Linked DNA regions of Saccharopolyspora erythraea NRRL 2338. The protein of the gene in region 1 interacts with the protein of each later gene in a pairwise test. Links are inferred from orthologs where the notes say so. Each region holds a gene or a part of one and is shown on either strand. Other genes may lie near its edges.

Evidence for each region.
Region 2: the proteins of thrS (region 1) and rplA interact in binary tests that used the Escherichia coli proteins (3 or more experiments, as listed by UniProt). The link is inferred for Saccharopolyspora erythraea NRRL 2338 from one-to-one orthologs.

Annotation. Positions count from the first base shown.
Region 1 is NC_009142.1:2,185,863-2,194,635, reverse strand. What follows is about bases 2,665-5,634. They hold thrS (threonine--tRNA ligase), read right to left. Parts: upstream 5,177-5,634; coding sequence 3,152-5,176; downstream 2,665-3,151. Other genes in these bases: SACE_RS09815 (putative bifunctional diguanylate cyclase/phosphodiesterase), read right to left, coding at 5,331-5,634; SACE_RS09825 (HIT family protein), read right to left, coding at 2,665-3,155. Outside these bases: SACE_RS09840 (elongation factor G-like protein EF-G2), read left to right, coding at 1-989; pgsA (phosphatidylinositol phosphate synthase), read right to left, coding at 1,033-1,641; SACE_RS09830 (SDR family oxidoreductase), read right to left, coding at 1,734-2,525; more of SACE_RS09825, read right to left, coding at 2,580-2,664; more of SACE_RS09815, read right to left, coding at 5,635-7,424; SACE_RS09810 (SAM-dependent methyltransferase), read right to left, coding at 7,440-8,249; SACE_RS09805 (FAD-dependent oxidoreductase), read left to right, coding at 8,580-8,773. UniProt on the Escherichia coli protein: Catalyzes the attachment of threonine to tRNA(Thr) in a two-step reaction: L-threonine is first activated by ATP to form Thr-AMP and then transferred to the acceptor end of tRNA(Thr). The rate-limiting step is amino acid activation in the presence of tRNA.
Region 2 is NC_009142.1:7,680,348-7,688,900, reverse strand. Bases 2,215-4,964 are described here. They hold rplA (50S ribosomal protein L1), read left to right. Parts: upstream 2,215-3,106; coding sequence 3,107-3,823; downstream 3,824-4,964. Other genes in these bases: SACE_RS33090 (hypothetical protein), read right to left, coding at 3,893-4,819; rplK (50S ribosomal protein L11), read left to right, coding at 2,588-3,022; nusG (transcription termination/antitermination protein NusG), read left to right, coding at 2,215-2,437. In the rest of the region: SACE_RS33120 (pyridoxal phosphate-dependent aminotransferase), read right to left, coding at 1-746; preprotein translocase subunit SecE, read left to right, coding at 1,104-1,505; more of nusG, read left to right, coding at 1,586-2,214; rplJ (50S ribosomal protein L10), read left to right, coding at 5,178-5,711; rplL (50S ribosomal protein L7/L12), read left to right, coding at 5,811-6,197; SACE_RS33075 (ABC transporter ATP-binding protein), read left to right, coding at 6,510-7,697; SACE_RS33070 (MlaE family ABC transporter permease), read left to right, coding at 7,694-8,485; SACE_RS33065 (MlaE family ABC transporter permease), read left to right, coding at 8,491-8,553. UniProt on the Escherichia coli protein: One of the primary rRNA binding proteins, it binds very close to the 3'-end of the 23S rRNA. Forms part of the L1 stalk. It is often not seen in high-resolution crystal structures, but can be seen in cryo_EM and 3D reconstruction models.

The DNA.
Region 1 (8,773 bases):
CGCTGGGGCAGAACCTGCGGGAGGTCTCGCACTGCGTCGCGGGCGACCTCTGCGCGCTGACCAAGATCGGTTCCGCCGAGACCGGCGACACCCTGTCCGACCCGAGCGACCCGCTGCTGCTCACGCCGTGGCCGATGCCCGAGCCGCTGCTGCCGATCGCGGTCACCGCGCACACCCGCAGCGACGAGGACGCCCTGGCGCGCAACCTCAACCGGCTCATCGCCGCGGACCCGAGCCTGCGGCTCGAACGCGCCAGCGAGACCCACCAGCTCGTGCTGTGGTGCATGGGCGAGGCGCACGCCGAGGTCGTGCTGCAGCGGCTGCGCGAGGGCGGCGCGGAGATCGACACCGAGCCGGTGCGAGTCGCGCTGCGCCAGACCTTCGCCCAGTCGGCCAAGGGCCACGGCCGCCACGTCAAGCAGTCCGGCGGGCACGGCCAGTACGCGGTGTGCGACATCGAGGTGGAGCCGCTGCCGCGCGGGTCCGGCGTGGAGTTCGTGGACAAGGTGGTCGGCGGGGCGATCCCGCGCCAGTTCATCCCGAGCGTGGAGAAGGGCGTACGCCACCAGATCGAGAGGGGCATCGAGGAGGGCCAGCCGCTGGTGGACCTGCGGATCACGCTGGTCGACGGCAAGGCCCACAGCGTCGACTCCTCCGACGCGGCGTTCCAGACCGCGGGCGCGCTCGCGCTCAAGGCCGCGGCCGAGCAGGCCGGGCTGGTCACCCTCGAACCGCTGGACGAGATCGAGGTGCACATCCCCGACGAGCACCTCGGGGCGGTGCTGGGCGACCTGTCGGGACGCCGGGGCAAGGTCGTCGGGACCGAGCCGGAGGACGCCGGGTGGACGGTCGTGCGGGCCCACGTGCCCGCCAGCGAGCTCACCCGCTACGCCATCAACGTGCGGTCGCTGAGCTCCGGCAGCGCCCGGTTCACCAGGCAGTTCGAGCGCTACGACCAGATGCCGGAGGCCCTGGCGGGCAAGAAGTGAGGCCCCCGCTCCGGGCGTCGGCGACCGGCGTCCGGAGCCGTCCTCACGGCCGCTGCTCGGCGCTGACGTGCACCGCGTGCAGGCGCTGCGCGATCGTGGCCAGCGACAGTGCCACCAGCAGCCACAGCGCGACGTCGAGGACGACGGGCACGCCGAGGCCGTGCAGCCCGGTGCCGACCAGCACCACGATGAACCGCTCCGCCCGCTCGGCCAGCCCCCCGTCGGCGTGCAGCCCGTTGGCCTCCGCGCGCGCCTTGACGTAGGAGATCACCTGCGCGCCCACCAGGCAGATCAGCAGCGCCGCGCCGCGGGTGGTGTTGCCGTCGACCACCAGGGCCCACCACACCAGCGCGGCGAACAGCGCGCCGTCGACGATGCGGTCGCAGCTGGCGTCGAGCACCCCGCCGAAGCTCGACGCCTTGCCGCCCGCGCGGGCCATCGCCCCGTCGAGGACGTCGAACAGCAGGAACACCGTGACCACGGCGCTACCGACGAACAGCTCGCCGCGGGGGAAGAACCACAGCGCGGAGGCCGACGCGGCGACCGCGCCGGTCACGGTCACCGCGTTCGGGGTGAGGCCGAGCCGGACCATGGCCGTGCCGACCGGATCGGTCAGCCGCGACAGCGAGGCTCGCGCGAAGATGTTCAGCATTGCCGGAAGCTCTAACCGCCTGTGCACCGTGGTTGCCGCCTACTCCGTGCAGAGTAGCCGTCCTGATCACCGCGCACGCCGAAGGCGGGCGGTCAACCGCGGTTCTCGTGCAGGAATTCCCTCCAAGTGGTCCGGCCACCCGGCCCGGTGGTCAGGTGTCCCGCCCGGAACGCCCGGCCCAGCTCGCCGGGGATGCGCAGCGGCAGGACCGGACGGCGCCGGCCGCCCCCCTCCAGCCAGCACCGGGCCGCCTCGTCGAACGACAGCACCTGCGGGCCGCCGAAAACCTCCACGGCGCGGGACGCGGCCCGTCCCGCCTGCTCGACGAGCCGGTCGGCCGCGTCCCGCGGGTCGACCGGCTGGACGGGGACACCGCGGTCTGCGACCAGGACGCCCAGCCGGGCCATCGCGGTGAACGCCCGGTCCACGAAGTCGTGGAACTGGGTGATCCGCACGATCGACCACGGCACCGCGCTCGCGGCGAGCGCCTCCTCCGCGGCGACCTTGGTCCTGAAGTAGCCCCAGGGCACGTGGTCGATGCCCACGATCGACGGGTAGACCAGGTGCTCGACACCGGCGCGGGCGGCGGCATCCGCGAGCCGCCGGGTTCCTTCCAGGTCCACCTGCCGGGTGTAGCGGCCCCGGTAGGGAGCCGCCGCGAGGTGCAGGACGGTGTCCACCCCGGCGAGGGCCCCGTCGAGCCCGGCACCGGTGGCGATGTCGGCGACCACCCACTCGACCGGCCCCCGCGCCTGCCGCGCCCCGCGGCTCGCCGCACGCACCTCGAAGCCCGCCTCGACCAGCCGAGGGGTCAGGGCACTCCCCAGCACGCCGGTCGCACCGGTCACCAGAACACGCTTGCCGCGCTTGAACTCATCGGTCACACCGTCCTGACGAGACAGCTCGCCGAGGCGTGACAGCCGGCCTTCGGGCCGGCCTCAGCCGAGCTCGCGCCAGGCGTCGGCGAGCAGCTTGCGGGTCTCGCCCAGCAGCTGCGGCAGCACCTTGGTGTGGCCGATGACCGGCATGAAGTTCGAGTCGCCGCCCCAGCGCGGCACGACGTGCTGGTGCAGGTGCGCGGCGATGCCCGCGCCGGCGACCGGCCCCTGGTTCAGCCCGATGTTGAACCCGTGCGGAGCCGAGACCCGGCGGATCACCCGCATGGCGCGCTGGGTGTACTCGGCGACCGCGACGGTCTCCTCGGCCGTCAGGTCCGTGTAGTCGGCGACGTGCCGGTACGGCAGGACCATCAGGTGCCCCGGGTTGTACGGGTACAGGTTGAGGATCGCGAACACGACGTCGTCACGCGCGACGATCAGCGTCTCGTCGTCGGGCAGCCCGGATTCGAGCAGCCTGCAGAACGGGCAGCCGTCGCTCTCGTCGCTCTCCGGCTTGTTCTCGCCCTGGATGTAGGCCATCCGGTGCGGGGTCCAAAGCCGCTGGAGCGCGTCCGGAACGCCGAGACCCGGCTGCTCGACCAGTTCCACGTCCTCCGGGCCGGGCCGACCGTTCACGCCAGCTCCGCCTGGAAGGTCTCCGCGGTCGGCGAGGAGTTCTCCCGGCGCTCGACCCAGTGGGCCAGCGCCGCGACCGCGGTGTCCACCGGCACCCCGTTGATCTGGGTGCCGTCGCGGAAGCGGAACGAGACCGCGTCGGCCTCGACGTCCTTGCCGCCCGCCAGCAGCAGGAACGGCACCTTCTGCGTGGTGTGGTTGCGGATCTTCTTCTGCATCCGGTCGTCGCTGGCGTCGACCTCGACGCGGATCCCCTTGGCGCGCAACGCCTTGGCCACCCGGTCCAGGTGGTCCAGGTGCTCGTCGGCGATCGGGATGCCGACCACCTGCACCGGCGCCAGCCACGCCGGGAACGCACCCGCGTAGTGCTCGGTCAGCACGCCGAAGAACCGCTCGATGGAGCCGAACAGCGCCCGGTGAATCTTGATCGGCCGCTGCCGGGAGCCGTCGGAGGAGGTGTACTCCAGCTCGAAGCGGTCCGGCAGGTGGTAGTCGACCTGGATGGTCGACATCTGCCAGGTGCGGCCCAGCGCGTCCTTGGCCTGCACCGAGATCTTCGGGCCGTAGAAGGCCGCGCCGCCCGGGTCGGGCACCAGCTCCAGGCCGGAGGACTCGGCCGCCTCGCGCAGCGCCTCGGTGGCCACCCGCCAGCTCTCGTCGTCGCCGACGTACTTCTCCTCGTTGCGGGTGGACAGCTCGAGGTAGAAGTCGTCCAGGCCGAAGTCGCGCAGCAGGTTGAGCACGAAGTTCAGCAGCGACTTCAGCTCGTCCTGCAGCTGTTCCGGGGTGCAGTAGATGTGCGCGTCGTCCTGCGTCATGCCGCGCACGCGGGTCAGGCCGTGCACCACGCCGGACTTCTCGTAGCGGTAGACCGAGCCGAACTCGAACAGCCGCAGCGGCAGCTCGCGGTAGGAGCGCCCGCGGGAGCGGTAGATCAGGTTGTGGAACGGGCAGTTCATCGGCTTGAGGTAGTAGTCCTGCCCGGGCTTGCGGACCTCGCCGTCCTCGTCGCGCTCCTCGTCGAGGTGCATCGCCGGGAACATGCCGTCCTTGTACCAGCTCAGGTGGCCGGAGGTCTTGAACAGCGCGTCCTTGGTGATGTGCGGGCTGTAGACGAACTCGTAGCCGGCCTGCTCGTGCCGCCGCCGCGAGTAGTCCTCCATCTCCTTGCGGATGATCCCGCCCTTGGGGTGGAACACCGGCAGCCCGGAGCCGATCTCGTCGGGGAAGGAGAACAGGTCCAGCTCCGAGCCGAGGCGGCGGTGGTCGCGGCGCTCGGCCTCGGCCAGCAGCTCGAGGTGCTCGTCGAGCTTCTCCTTGGACTCCCACGCGGTGCCGTAGACGCGCTGGAGCTGCTGGTTGCTCTGGTCGCCGCGCCAGTAGGCGGCGGCCACCCGCATCAGCTTGAACGCCGGGATGTAGCGGGTGTGCGGCACGTGCGGGCCCCGGCACAGGTCGCCCCAGACGACCTCGCCGTGGCGGTCGACGTTGTCGTAGACGGTCAGATCGCCGCCGCCGACCTCCATGACCTCGCTGGTGTCGACCTCGTCGCTGCCGGACTTGAGGTCGACCAGCTCCAGCTTGTAGGGCTCGCCCGCCAGCTCCTCGCGGGCGGCCTCCACGGAGTCCAGCCTGCGGCGGGAGAACTTCTGCCCGGACTTGATGATCTGCTTCATGCGCTTCTCCAGCGCCTGCAGGTCCTCCGGGGTGAACGGGTGCTCGACGTCGAAGTCGTAGTAGAACCCGTCGCGGACCGGCGGGCCGATGCCCAGCTTGGCCTCGGCGTGCAGCTGCTGGACGGCCTGGGCCAGCACGTGCGCGGCGGAGTGCCGGATGACGCTGCGGCCCTCCTCGGTGCAGGCCGCGACGGCCTCCACCTCGACGTCGGACTCCGGGGCCCAGGACAGGTCGCGCAGCGCGCCCTCGTGGTCGCGGACCACGACGACGGCGTCGGCCCCCTTCGACGGCAGCCCCGCCTCGAGCACCGCCTCACCGGCAGTTGTGCCCGCCGGAACCTTCACCCGGGGAGCTTGCTGGGCGGCAGAAGGCTGAACGGACACGGTTACTCCCAAATGACTGGTTCCTGGGTACTGGGGCCGGCGACCCCGGCACGGCGGACACGCTTCGCACATCGATGCTATCGGCCGGTCGCCAGCGCGTTCGCGCCAGCTCCGGTCAGCGGCCGATCATCCCGGCGATCTCACCGGCCGAGGCGGGGCCGCCGGTGTAGGGGCCCTGCACGCCGCGCACGCCCAGCCGCTGGAGCCGCTTGGCCTGCTCGTCGGTGTGCACGCCGCGCGCCACCACCGGCAGCCGAAGCAGCCTGGCCGACTCCACCAGGCTGAACACCAGGTGCTCGTCGAGCGGGTCGGGCCCGCCGGGTTCGGCGAAGCTGTCCAGGTACTCGCCGGTGATCTGGACCGCATTCAGCGGCAGCGGGCGCAGCCGCGGGACGAGGGCGTGGTCGCGGCCGAAGTCGTAGATGGCCGGCCGCACGCCCATTTCGGCGAGGATCTCGAGCGCGTCGAGCGGGTCACCGCCGTGGTCGAACAGCGCCGACTCGGGCACGCCCAGCGCCAGGTGGCGCGGCGGCAGCCCGGAGGTGCGCAGGATGCGCTGCAGGTCGCCGACGAGCTCGGGGTCGCGGAAGTGCCGCTCGGAGAGGTTGACCCCGGCGACCGGGGCCGCCTGGCCGAACCGCCGCACCCACGCCAGCGCGTGCTCGCACACCCGCTCCAGCATCCAGCTGCCCAGCCGGGCGATCATCCCGGTCTCCTCGGCGAGCCCCACGAAGATCTCCTCGCCGAGCTCGCCGAGCTCGGCGTGGTCCCAGCGCAGCCGGGCGTCGACGCCGACCACCGCGCCGGTCTCCAGCCACACGATCGGCTCGTACTCGACGAACAGGTCGTTCTGCTGCAACGCGGCGGGCATGGCCGCGGAGAGCTTGAAGCGCATGCGGGCGTCGGCGTTGCGCTCGGGGTCGAACAGCGTCCACTGGTCGCGTCCGGCGGCCTTGGCCCGGTAGAGCGTGATGTCGGCGTCGCGCAGCAGCTCGTCCGGACTGGTACCGGCGACCTCGCGCTCGACAACGCCGACGCTGGCCGAGGCGGTCAGCTCGTGGCCGCCGATGTGCACGGGCCGGGTGATCTCGGCGAGCATCCGCTCGACCAGCTCGAGCTGGCCCGCGGTGCCCTGAGAGTCCGGGGTGAGCACGACGAACTCGTCGCCGCCCATCCGGGCGGTCAGCATGCCCTCCTGCCCGGTGACGGTCTGGATGCGGTGGGCGATGGCGCGCAGCAGGTCGTCGCCGATGGGGTGGCCGAGGCTGTCGTTGACCGCCTTGAAGCCGTCGAGGTCGAAGTAGCACAGCCCGACCCGCCTGCCCGGGTAGGTCTGTTCGAGCGCGGAGTCCAGCCGGGTCTTGAGCAGCGTGCGGTTGGCCAGCCCGGTCAGCGGGTCGTGGGTGGCCTGCCTGCGGAACTGCTCCTGCAGCATGTGCCGCTCGGTGATGTCCTCGTAGAGCAGGATCTGGTAGCCGGGCTCGCCGCGGGCGTCTCGGACCAGCGACGCCGAGAGCTGGGTCCAGATGTGCGCGCCGTCGGGGCGGGTGTAGCGCAGGTCGCGCTGGAAGCGCTCGGTCTCGCCGGCGGCCAGCTCGGCGTCCGCGGTGCGCAGGTCGGCCAGCCAGTCCTCGTCGACGAGGTCGAACAGCGTGCCGCCGACCAACTGCGTGCCGACGCCGTCGAAGATCTGCTCCATCGACGGGTTGACCTCGTCGATGGTGCCGTCGAGCCCGGCGATGGCGATGCCCAGCGCGGAGGAGACGAACACCGCCCGCGACCTGGCCTCGCTGGCGCGCAGCGCCTCCTCGGCGGCGTCCCTGGCGCGCAGCACCGCCTGCTTGATGACCTCCTGCTCGGCCAGCGTCCGCTCGCGCAGCCGCCGCGCGTACCCCGCGCCCAGCGCGCCGAGGACCGCGTTGATGCGGCCCGGCTCGGCCTCGGCCACCAGGCGCGGGAGCTCGGCGGCCAGCAGGCGCAGCGTGCGGGCGACGGCGGTGGTGTTGGTCAGGTGGATCCCGACCATCCGCTCGCCGACGCCTGCCGCGAGGTCGGCGGAGGCGTCACCGCCGGTCATGGCGGTGGCCAGCTCGTCGAGCCGGTCGGCCAGGAACGCCTCCAGGTCCTGGCGCGCCATCGGCACGTAGCTGGTGTTGATGATCTCCCGGGTCCACCGCTTGGCCAGCTCGGCGCGGTGCGGTCCGGACATCCCGGCAGGCCGCATCTAGATCTTTCGCCCCAGGACCCCGTAGACGATCGACCGCTCCGGCTCCTCCCACACGTCCTCGTCGGTGTCGGGGTGCCAGGAAGGCACGTACACCACGCCGGGTTCGACGAGTTCGAACCGCGACATCAGATCGACCACCTCCTGACGGGTGCGGGAGACCACGGGATTGCTGCTGTTCTTGTACAGGTCGATGATGCTTCGCAGACTCTCGGGGTGGTGGTCGCAGGTCGCGTGCGACACGCCGAGGTAGCTGCCCGGTGCCATCCGGTCGTGGTAGGCGCCGATGATCTCCTGCGGGCGCTTGGAGTCCGGCACGAAGTGCAGCAGCGCGATCATCAGCACGCCCACCGGCTGGTCGAAGTCGAGCAGCCGCCGCACCTGCGGCGAGTCCAGCACGCCGGGGACGTCGGCCACGTCGGCGTGCACGACCTCGGCGTTGTCGTTGCCGTCCAGGATGGTCTCGGCGTGGGCGACGGCGACGGGTTCGTTGTCGACGTAGACCACGCGCGCGCCGGGGTCGACCTGCTGGGCGATCTCGTGGACGTTGCCCGCGGTCGGGATGCCCGAGCCGATGTCGAGGAACTGCCGCACGCCCTTGTCGAGCAGGTAGCGCACCACCCGGCGCAGGAAGGCCCGGTTGTTCTGGGCGAGGTCGCGGACGTTGGGCACCGCCGCCTCGACGTTGCGGGCGAGCTCGCGGTCCACCGCGAAGTTGTGCGCTCCTCCCAAATAGTAGTCGTAGCAGCGGGCGGCGCTGGGCACTTCCAGGTCGACGCCCTTGGGCAGCCAGTTCGGCCGCGACTCCATCGCTGGATCCCCTCGTTCGGCGGTATCCCGGGCCGGCGATCACCCATCGCACTACCCGGTTGTCAGCACATCGGGTGGATGATCATCCGCATCCTAGTGTCACAGCCCGAAGTCGGTCACGTACCGAATGTGCTTACGATCTCGCCGACACTTCCGCGTCTCCCCGCCCGAGGGGCGGCTATGAGCATTGTCACCGTCCGCATGTCGGGATCGCTGGTAAGGCATGCCTAACATGGAAGTGATCCAGTGTCAGACCACGGCTCAACGACGGGCCGGCAGAGCGTTCGATCCGCGGCCATGCGAGGGCTGGGGAAGCAGGAGGAAGATCAGATGACCCGCGCACTGCGAGTGGCCATCGTCGGGGCAGGGCCCGCCGGCGTCTACGCCGCCGACATCCTGACCAAGTCCGAGACCCCGGTGGACATCGACCTGCTGGACCGGATGCCCGCGCCCTACGGGCTGATCCGCTACGGCGTCGCGCCCGACCACCCGCGCATCAAGGGCATCGTCAACGCCCTGCACCG
Region 2 (8,553 bases), 5.5 Mb from region 1 along the record:
CCGTTGAGCACGACGCAGGTGTCGGCGAGCTCGGGCACCACCGCGGGCATCGAGACGTGCTCGGCGCCGCCGTAGACCAGGTGCTCGTAGATCTCGTCGGTGATCACCCAGATCCCGTGCTCGACGGCCCAGCGGCCGATCGCCTCGACCTGCTCCGGTGGGTAGACCGCGCCGGTCGGGTTCGAGGGCGAGTTGAACAGCAGGACCTTCGTGCGCGGCGTGCGGGCGGCCTCCAGCTGCTCGACGCTCGCCAGGTAGCCGGTCGACTCGTCGGTGCCCACGACCACCGGGACACCGCCGGCCAGCGCGATCGCCTCGGGGTAGGTCGTCCAGTACGGCGCGGGCAGCAGGACCTCGTCGCCCGGGTCCAGCAGCGCGGCGAACGACTGGTAGACGGCCTGCTTGCCGCCGTTGGTCACCAGGACCTGGCTCGGCTCGACCTCGTACTGGGAGTCGCGCTTGGTCTTGGCGGCGATCGCCTCGCGCAGCTCCGGCAGCCCGGAGGCCGGGCTGTAGCGGTGGTTGCGCGGGTCGGCGCACGCCGCCGCGGCGACGTCCACGATCGGCTTCGGGGTGGGGAAGTCGGGCTCGCCGGCGCCGAAGCCGATCACCGGACGCCCGGCGGCCTTGAGCGCCTTGGCCTTGGCGTCGACGGCGAGGGTCGCCGACTCGGCGATCCCTCCGACTCGCGCGGAGATCCGCGGCTTCCCGGTGTTGTTCTCGGACTGCGTCTCAGGTGCGGCCATAGCAGCATCCTTGCAGATGAGCTGTGGTGCGCGACACGGGTGCGGGAGCTCGGGGTATGGTGTGCCGGCGGCTCGGGGGAGCCCGGCTCCGATGATCTCGACACCCCGCGGGGGGTGCGGTTGGAGCTTGGTCGACTTCGTGCCGTACACTTTTGAACTTGGGATGCCACGGCACCTTCGAAACCCGCCGACCGGACCGGGTGGCGGGTCGGGTACCGGGCGTCCCGAACTGCGGTCGAGAACGCGGGCCGCAAAGGGGTGTAGCTCAATTGGCAGAGCAGCGGTCTCCAAAACCGCAGGTTGCAGGTTCAAGTCCTGTCACCCCTGCGTCGATGCGACGGTGAGCGGAGGATGGGCGTGAGCGAGGACCGCGAGCAGGAGCGGGACGGACAGCGCGAAGACGCTGCCCAACCGTCCAGCGCCGCGGCGCGGCGGGAACGCCGCGCCTCCGCCCGCTCGGCCGCCCGAAAGGGGCGGTCCGGGGAGTCGGCCGACGCCGGCTCCACGCGCACAACTGAGTCGAAGGGTCGGCCGACCCCCTCGCGGGACGGCCGGCAGGGTCGGGTTTCGCCGTTCCGGAAGATCGGACGCTTCCTGCGCGAGGTCGTCGCCGAACTGCGCAAGGTCATCTGGCCGACGCGCAAGGCGCTGGTGACCTACACGCTCGTCGTGCTGGTGTTCGTCAGCGTGATGGTGGCGTTCATCGCGGGCGTGGACATCCTCTTCGCCAAGGGCGTGGACTGGCTGTTCGGCGGCTGACCACTTCCGGCCGCGCACCGCGTGGGGCGGCGGATGCCATCGACCCGGCACGCAATGCACGAGAGGAAGCGAGACCGACTGTGACCTCCCACGAGGGTCAGGAACTCACCGGCCCCACCGATGAGCAGGCGCCAGCCGCCGATTCGACGGCTGACTCGGTCGACGCTGTCGAGACCACCGACGCCGGCGAAGCGGTCGCCGGCGAGCAGGCCGCCGAGGACAGCGCGGGCGAGGCCGCGGAGTCCGCTGACGAGCAGGCCGCCGACGACGAGTCCGGTGACGAGGCCGAGGCCGAGGAGACCGACGAGGAGGCCGAGGAGGCCGACCCGGTCGAGGAGCTGCGCGCCGCGCTGCGCCGCGCCCCCGGCGAGTGGTACGTCGTGCACTCCTACGCGGGCTACGAGAACAAGGTCAAGACCAACCTGGAGACCCGGGCCCAGACGCTCGACGTCGAGGACTACATCTTCCAGGTCGAGGTGCCGACCGAGGAAGTCACCGAGATCAAGAACGGGCAGCGCAAGCTGGTCCAGCGCAAGGTGCTCCCCGGCTACATCCTGGTCCGGATGGAGCTCAACGACGCTTCCTGGAGCGCGGTCCGCAACACCCCGGGTGTCACGGGCTTCATCGGTGCGACCTCGCACCCGTCGCCGCTGAGCATCGACGACGTGCTGAAGTTCCTCGCGCCGCGGGCCGAGAAGGAGGCCAAGCCGGAGGCGGGCAAGAAGGCGGCCGCGCCGGCCGCCGCCAAGCCCTCGGTGGAGGTCGACTTCGAGGTCGGCGAGTCCATCACCGTCATGGACGGGCCGTTCGCGACGCTGCCCGCGACGATCAGCGAGGTCAACGCCGACGCCCAGAAGCTCAAGGTGCTGGTGTCGATCTTCGGCCGGGAGACGCCGGTCGAGCTGTCGTTCAACCAGGTTTCCAAGATCTGACCGGCTCCCCGCGCGGGGAGCACGGCGGCCGTGGGAGGACCCGGGCAGGACCCTCCCGCGGGAGCCGACGTCGCCAAGTCGTGGGCCCCGTCGGCATCTCGGCTCAGTGGTTCGGGCCGATCAACCGGATAGAAGACCAAGGAAGCGAACATGCCGCCCAAGAAGAAGAAGCTCGCAGCGATCATCAAGCTGCAGATCTCGGCTGGCCAGGCCAACCCGGCCCCGCCGGTCGGTCCGGCGCTGGGTCAGCACGGCGTCAACATCATGGAGTTCTGCAAGGCCTACAACGCCGCCACGGAGAGCCAGCGCGGCGACGTGGTGCCGGTCGAGATCTCCGTTTTCGAAGACCGTTCCTTCGACTTCAAGCTGAAGACCCCGCCGGCCGCGAAGCTGCTGCTGAAGGCCGCCGGTGTGCAGAAGGGCAGCGGCGAGCCGCACAAGACCAAGGTCGGCAAGGTCTCGATGGACCAGATCCGCGAGATCGCCCAGACCAAGATGGTCGACCTCAACGCCAACGACCTGGACCAGGCCTCCAAGATCATCGCCGGCACCGCCCGGTCGATGGGCCTGACCGTCGAAGGCTGAGCACGCCCCTTCAGGGCTTTCAGCGTGGGAGGGCTCCAGCGCAGCCCGACCAACCACAACTGATCCATTGCGATAAGGACAGACATGGCTAAGCGCAGCAAGGCATATCAGCAGGCGGCCGAGCTGGTCGACAGGGCGCGGTTGTACGCGCCGCTGGAGGCCGCCGAGCTCGCCAAGAAGACCGCCAAGGTCAAGATGGACCCCACCGTCGAGGTCGCCATGCGGCTGGGCGTCGACCCCCGCAAGGCCGACCAGATGGTCCGCGGCACCGTGAACCTGCCGCACGGTACTGGCAAGACTGCCCGCGTCATCGTGTTCGCCGTTGGTGACAAGGCCGCCGAGGCCGAGGCCGCCGGGGCGGACGCGGTCGGTTCCGAAGACCTGATCGAGCGCATCCAGGGCGGCTGGCTCGATTTCGACGCGGCGATCGCCACCCCGGACCAGATGGCCAAGGTCGGCAAGATCGCCCGGGTGCTGGGCCCGCGCGGCCTGATGCCGAACCCGAAGACCGGCACCGTCACCCCGAACGTCACCAAGGCGGTCGCGGACATCAAGGGCGGTAAGATCAACTTCCGGGTCGACAAGCAGGCCAACCTGCACATCGTCATCGGCAAGGCCTCGTTCGACACCGACAAGCTGGTGGAGAACTACGCGGCCGCGCTCGACGAGATCCTGCGGGCCAAGCCGTCGACCTCGAAGGGCCGCTACCTGAAGAAGGTCACCTTCACCACGACGATGGGTCCGGGCATCCCGGTGGACCCGAACCGCACCCGGAACCTGCTCGAGCCCGCCCAGGTCTGAGCGGTTCCACAGCGACAGCGGAGGCGGGCCGTCCCGGAAGGGGCGGCCCGCCTCGTCGCATTTCAGGGGTCAGCGCCGGCACCGGTCGGGCTCGAGCTCGTAGCCCGAGATGATCCAGCCCCCGTCGCGCTGGCGGGTGAGGCCGAAGCTGCCGAGCTTGGGGCCCCCGGTGACCTGCATGAAGCAGCTGTACACCGACGCCTTGCCGTTGACCTCCTCGATCGCGTCCGGCCCGAAGCCGGGAGCCGCGTACGAGGCGGGCGCGGTGATCTGCTCGTGGAGCCGGTTCGCGGCGGTGTTGCAGTCCGGTGCTTGGTGCACGGTCGCGAAATAGCCCTTGGCCTGGTCGCTGAACAGGTCGCACACCTTGGACGGCGGGTTCTCCCGGAGGGAGTTGTAGACCGCGGACACGGCGTCGGCCGGATTCGTCGAGGTGATCGGGGAGGAGTTGGGCGGGGCACCGCCGGTGCCGGTGCGGGAGTCGTCGCGGCCGCCGCCGAAGAGGTCGGTGAGGACCACGCCGATGAGGTTGTAGGCCACGATGACGATGACGAGCAGGTAGATCAGGCGGCGGACGAGCTTGAAGCGCAGGGGCCACAGCAGGCGCCTGAACCACACCGTGCCGCGGTGGGCGGTGCTGGTCTCCGGCCACGCCGGGGGCCCGCCCTGCGGGGCGTCGGGCCACTGGACCGGTTGCGCGGGCGGCGCCTGCGCCGGCGCCGATGGCGGGGTGGGGACGGCGAGGTCGGCGCCACCCCCGAGGCCCTGCTGGGAGCGCTGCCATTCCTGGAACTTCTGGAACTCCAGGAACTGCTGGTACTGGCGGAACTGCTCGTCGTCGGACGGCGGGGCGGCGCCGGTGCTCGACGCGGGGCCGTCCTCGACGACCTCTGCGTCGACGACCTCCGGCGCCCGGCTCCGGTCGGGCAGGTGGTCTTCGGGGTCCTGCGGGCGGCGGTCGCCGTGCGACTCGTTCGGGTCGGCCACGCACCACATGATGCCGTGCCCGCCGCCCGTGGTCATCACAGGCGATCAACGGGCCAGGTGAGCGGGGGTCGTGCACGACCTCACGACGCGGTGCCGTATGCTGGTCGAGGTTCCACCCAAGACCGCTGGTCTTCTTCGCGCTCCGGCGTGGGGAACGAAGGTCCCGTGCGACACGGGCGGCCCGCGCAGGAGGACGAGGCAACATCAGTGCGCGCCCGCGCGCCCATGGTTTTTCACGCCCCGTGCTTGCTGCGCCGGGGCGTTTTGTCGTCTCAGGGCTTTTCGACAGGTGGATCGGTCCGGACGCCGTCGCTGGCGGCGGTCGCCCGGGCCTTCTGTAGTCGCGAAGCACTAGAGAGGAGGCGACATGGCGAAGCCCGACAAGGTCGACGCGGTCACCGAGATCGCGGAGCGGTTCAACACCTCGACCGCCGCGGTCGTGACCGAGTACCGCGGGCTGTCCATGGCGAAGCTGGTTCAGCTGCGCCGGGCCCTCGGTGAGGGCACGACCTACCGTGTCGCGAAGAACACGCTGGTCAAGCGTGCCGCGGAGCAGTCGGGTGTCGAGGGCCTGGACGAGCTGTTCGTCGGCCCGACCGCGATCGCCTTCATCGAGGGCGAGCCGGTGGACGCCGCGAAGGCGCTGAAGGAGTTCGCCAAGGACAACAAGGCGCTGGTGATCAAGGGCGGCTACATGGACGGCCGCCCGATCTCGGTCTCCGAGGTCGAGTCGATCGCCGACCTCGACTCCCGCGAGGTCACCCTCGGCAAGCTCGCCGGGGCCATGAAGGCCAAGATGAACCAGGCCGCCGCCCTGTTCGCCGCTCCGGCGACCAAGGCCGCGCGTCTGGCCGCCGCCCTTCAGGAGAAGAGGGAGGGCGGCGAGTCCGACGCCTCCTGAGTCCGTTGTGGACCCAGGTGAGCGCCGGGTGCCTCGGCCGCACCACCACCCAAGATCTGCTCGCGGGTGCGCGGGCACCGATGTGAAAGGAACGCCACCATGGCGAAGCTGAGCAACGAAGAGCTGTTGGACGTCTTCAAGGAGATGACCCTCCTGGAGCTGTCGAGCTTCCTCAAGGAGTTCGAGGAGACCTTCGACGTCACCGCCGCGGCCCCGGTCGCCGCCGCCGCCCCGGCCGCCGCCGGTGCCGCCGCCCCGGCCGCCGAGGAGCAGGACGAGTTCGACGTCGTCCTGGAGTCGGCCGGTGACAAGAAGATCCAGGTCATCAAGGTCGTCCGCGAGATCGTCTCCGGCCTGGGCCTGAAGGAGGCCAAGGAGCTGGTCGAGGGCGCCCCGAAGCCGATCCTGGAGAAGGTCGACAAGGAGAAGGCCAACGAGGCCAAGACCAAGCTGGAGGAGTCCGGCGCCAAGGTCTCCCTCAAGTGATTTCTCGCTGACGCAGCGTGAAAGGGCGGACACCCTCCGGTGTCCGCCCTTTTCGCGTTCTCGGAGCTTTTCCACGATGCGGACCCTGGCGCCGCTGACAAATCCGGGAAATGCCGGACCCGCCGGGACCGGACAAATCATCTATTGATCAAGCGGGTCTGGAATTGGAACCCAACTCGTGAGTAACCTGCGCGGGTCGCGCTCGTTGCACAGGTGTGATGCGAACGACCTTCGTTAAGCGCATCACGTATGCCAGGCTCCCCGTCCGGGGAGGGCGAAACGCCCGGCGACGACGAAGATGCGGAGGTGCTCATGGGCGTCGAGGTGGTCGTCGACGGACTCTCCAAGTCGTTCGGCTCCCAGACCATCTGGCGGGACGTGACGCTGACGCTTCCGGCCGGTGAGATCAGCGTCCTGCTGGGACCGTCGGGCACCGGCAAGTCGGTGTTCCTGAAATCGCTCGTCGGTTTGCTCAAGCCGGAGCAGGGCCGGGTCCTGATCAACGGCGTGGACGTCTGCGACTGCTCGGAGTCGCAGCTCTACGAGATCCGCAAGCTGTTCGGCGTGCTGTTCCAGGACGGTGCGCTGTTCGGCTCCATGAACCTCTTCGACAACATCGCGTTCCCGCTTCGCGAGCACACCCGCAAGTCCGAGTCCCAGGTCCGCGAGGTCGTTCTCGAGAAGATGGAGATGGTCGGGCTCCTCGGGGCGGAGGAGAAGCTGCCCGGCGAGATTTCCGGCGGTATGCGAAAGCGCGCCGGACTGGCCAGGGCGCTGGTGCTCGACCCGGAGATCATCCTGTTCGACGAGCCCGACTCCGGTCTGGACCCGGTGCGCACCGCGTACCTGAACCAGCTCATCGTCGACCTCAACGCCCAGATCGACGCGACGTTCCTGATCGTCACCCACGACATCGGCACCGCGCGGACCGTTCCGGACAACATCGGCATGCTGTTCCGCCGCAACCTCGTCATGTACGGCCCGCGGGAGGTGCTGCTGACCTCGACCGAGCCGGTCGTCGAGCAGTTCCTCAACGGCCGCAGGCAGGGCCCGATCGGCATGAGCGAGGAGAAGGACGCCGGGCAGATGGCCGCCGAGCTGGCGGAGCTGCGCGGCGCCGACAAGGGCGTGCCGCACATCATCCCGCAGCTGGAGGTCTCGCCCGGCCTGCCGGAGCGCTCGGCGGTGCGCCGCAGGCAGGCGCGGGTGATGCGCGACATCGGCAAGCTGGCCCCGGCCGCGCAGCAGGAGATCATGAAGACGATCCACCCGCAGGACATCGCGCGCACCGAGTCGATGCACGGCTCGCTCACCGACACCGATGCCGCCCAGGTCCCGAGGAAGGCACCGCTGCCGCACCGCAAGCCGTCGCCGCGTCCGCGCGTGCAGGAGCACGTTCCGGCGGGCGGCGAGCCTGCGTGGACCCGGGAGCCGGAGCCGGAGGCGGGCGCCGGGCAGCGCAGGCGCTGGTTCGGCCGCAAGCGGGGCGGTGAGCAGTGAGCGCACGCTCCCAGGTCCGGTTCCCCGGGGCGGGCGGGATCCGCGAGACCGGACGCCTGTTCGCGCTGATGCTCGACGTGGGCCGGGCGCTGCCGAAGCGTCCGTTCCAGGTCCGCGAGTTCGTCCAGCAGTGCTGGTTCATCGCCAGCGTCACGATCCTGCCGACCGCGCTGGTCGCGATCCCGTTCGGCGCGGTGATCGCGCTGCAGCTCGGTTCGCTGACCCGCCAGATCGGCGCGCAGTCGTTCACCGGTGGCGCGAGCGTGCTGGCGATCATCCAGCAGGCCAGTCCGATCGTGACCGCGCTGCTGATCGCCGGCGCGGGCGGTTCGGCGATCTGCGCCGACCTCGGCTCGCGCAAGATCCGCGACGAGATCGACGCGATGGAGGTGCTCGGCGTCTCGCCGGTGCACCGGCTGGTGGTGCCGAGGGTGCTGGCCGCGATGCTGGTCGCGGTGCTGCTCAACGGCATGGTCAGCGTCGTCGGCGTGATGGGCGGCTACTTCTTCAACGTGATCATGCAGGGCGGCACGCCGGGCGCCTACATGGCCAGCTTCAACGCGCTGGCGCAGCTTCCCGACATCTGGATCAGCGAGCTGAAGGCCCTGATCTTCGGGTTCCTGGCGGGGGTGGTGGCGGCCTACCGCGGGCTGAACCCGCCGCCCGGCCCGAAGGGCGTCGGCGACGCGGTCAACCAGTCGGTGGTGATCACGTTCCTGCTGCTGTTCGCGGTGAACTTCGTGCTGACCACGATCTACCTGCAGCTCGTGCCGCCCAAGGGGATGTGAGGCGGATGGTGACGGTTTCCCGGCGGGCGCGCCGGATGGTTCGCAGGCCGCTGGAGTTCCTCGACGAC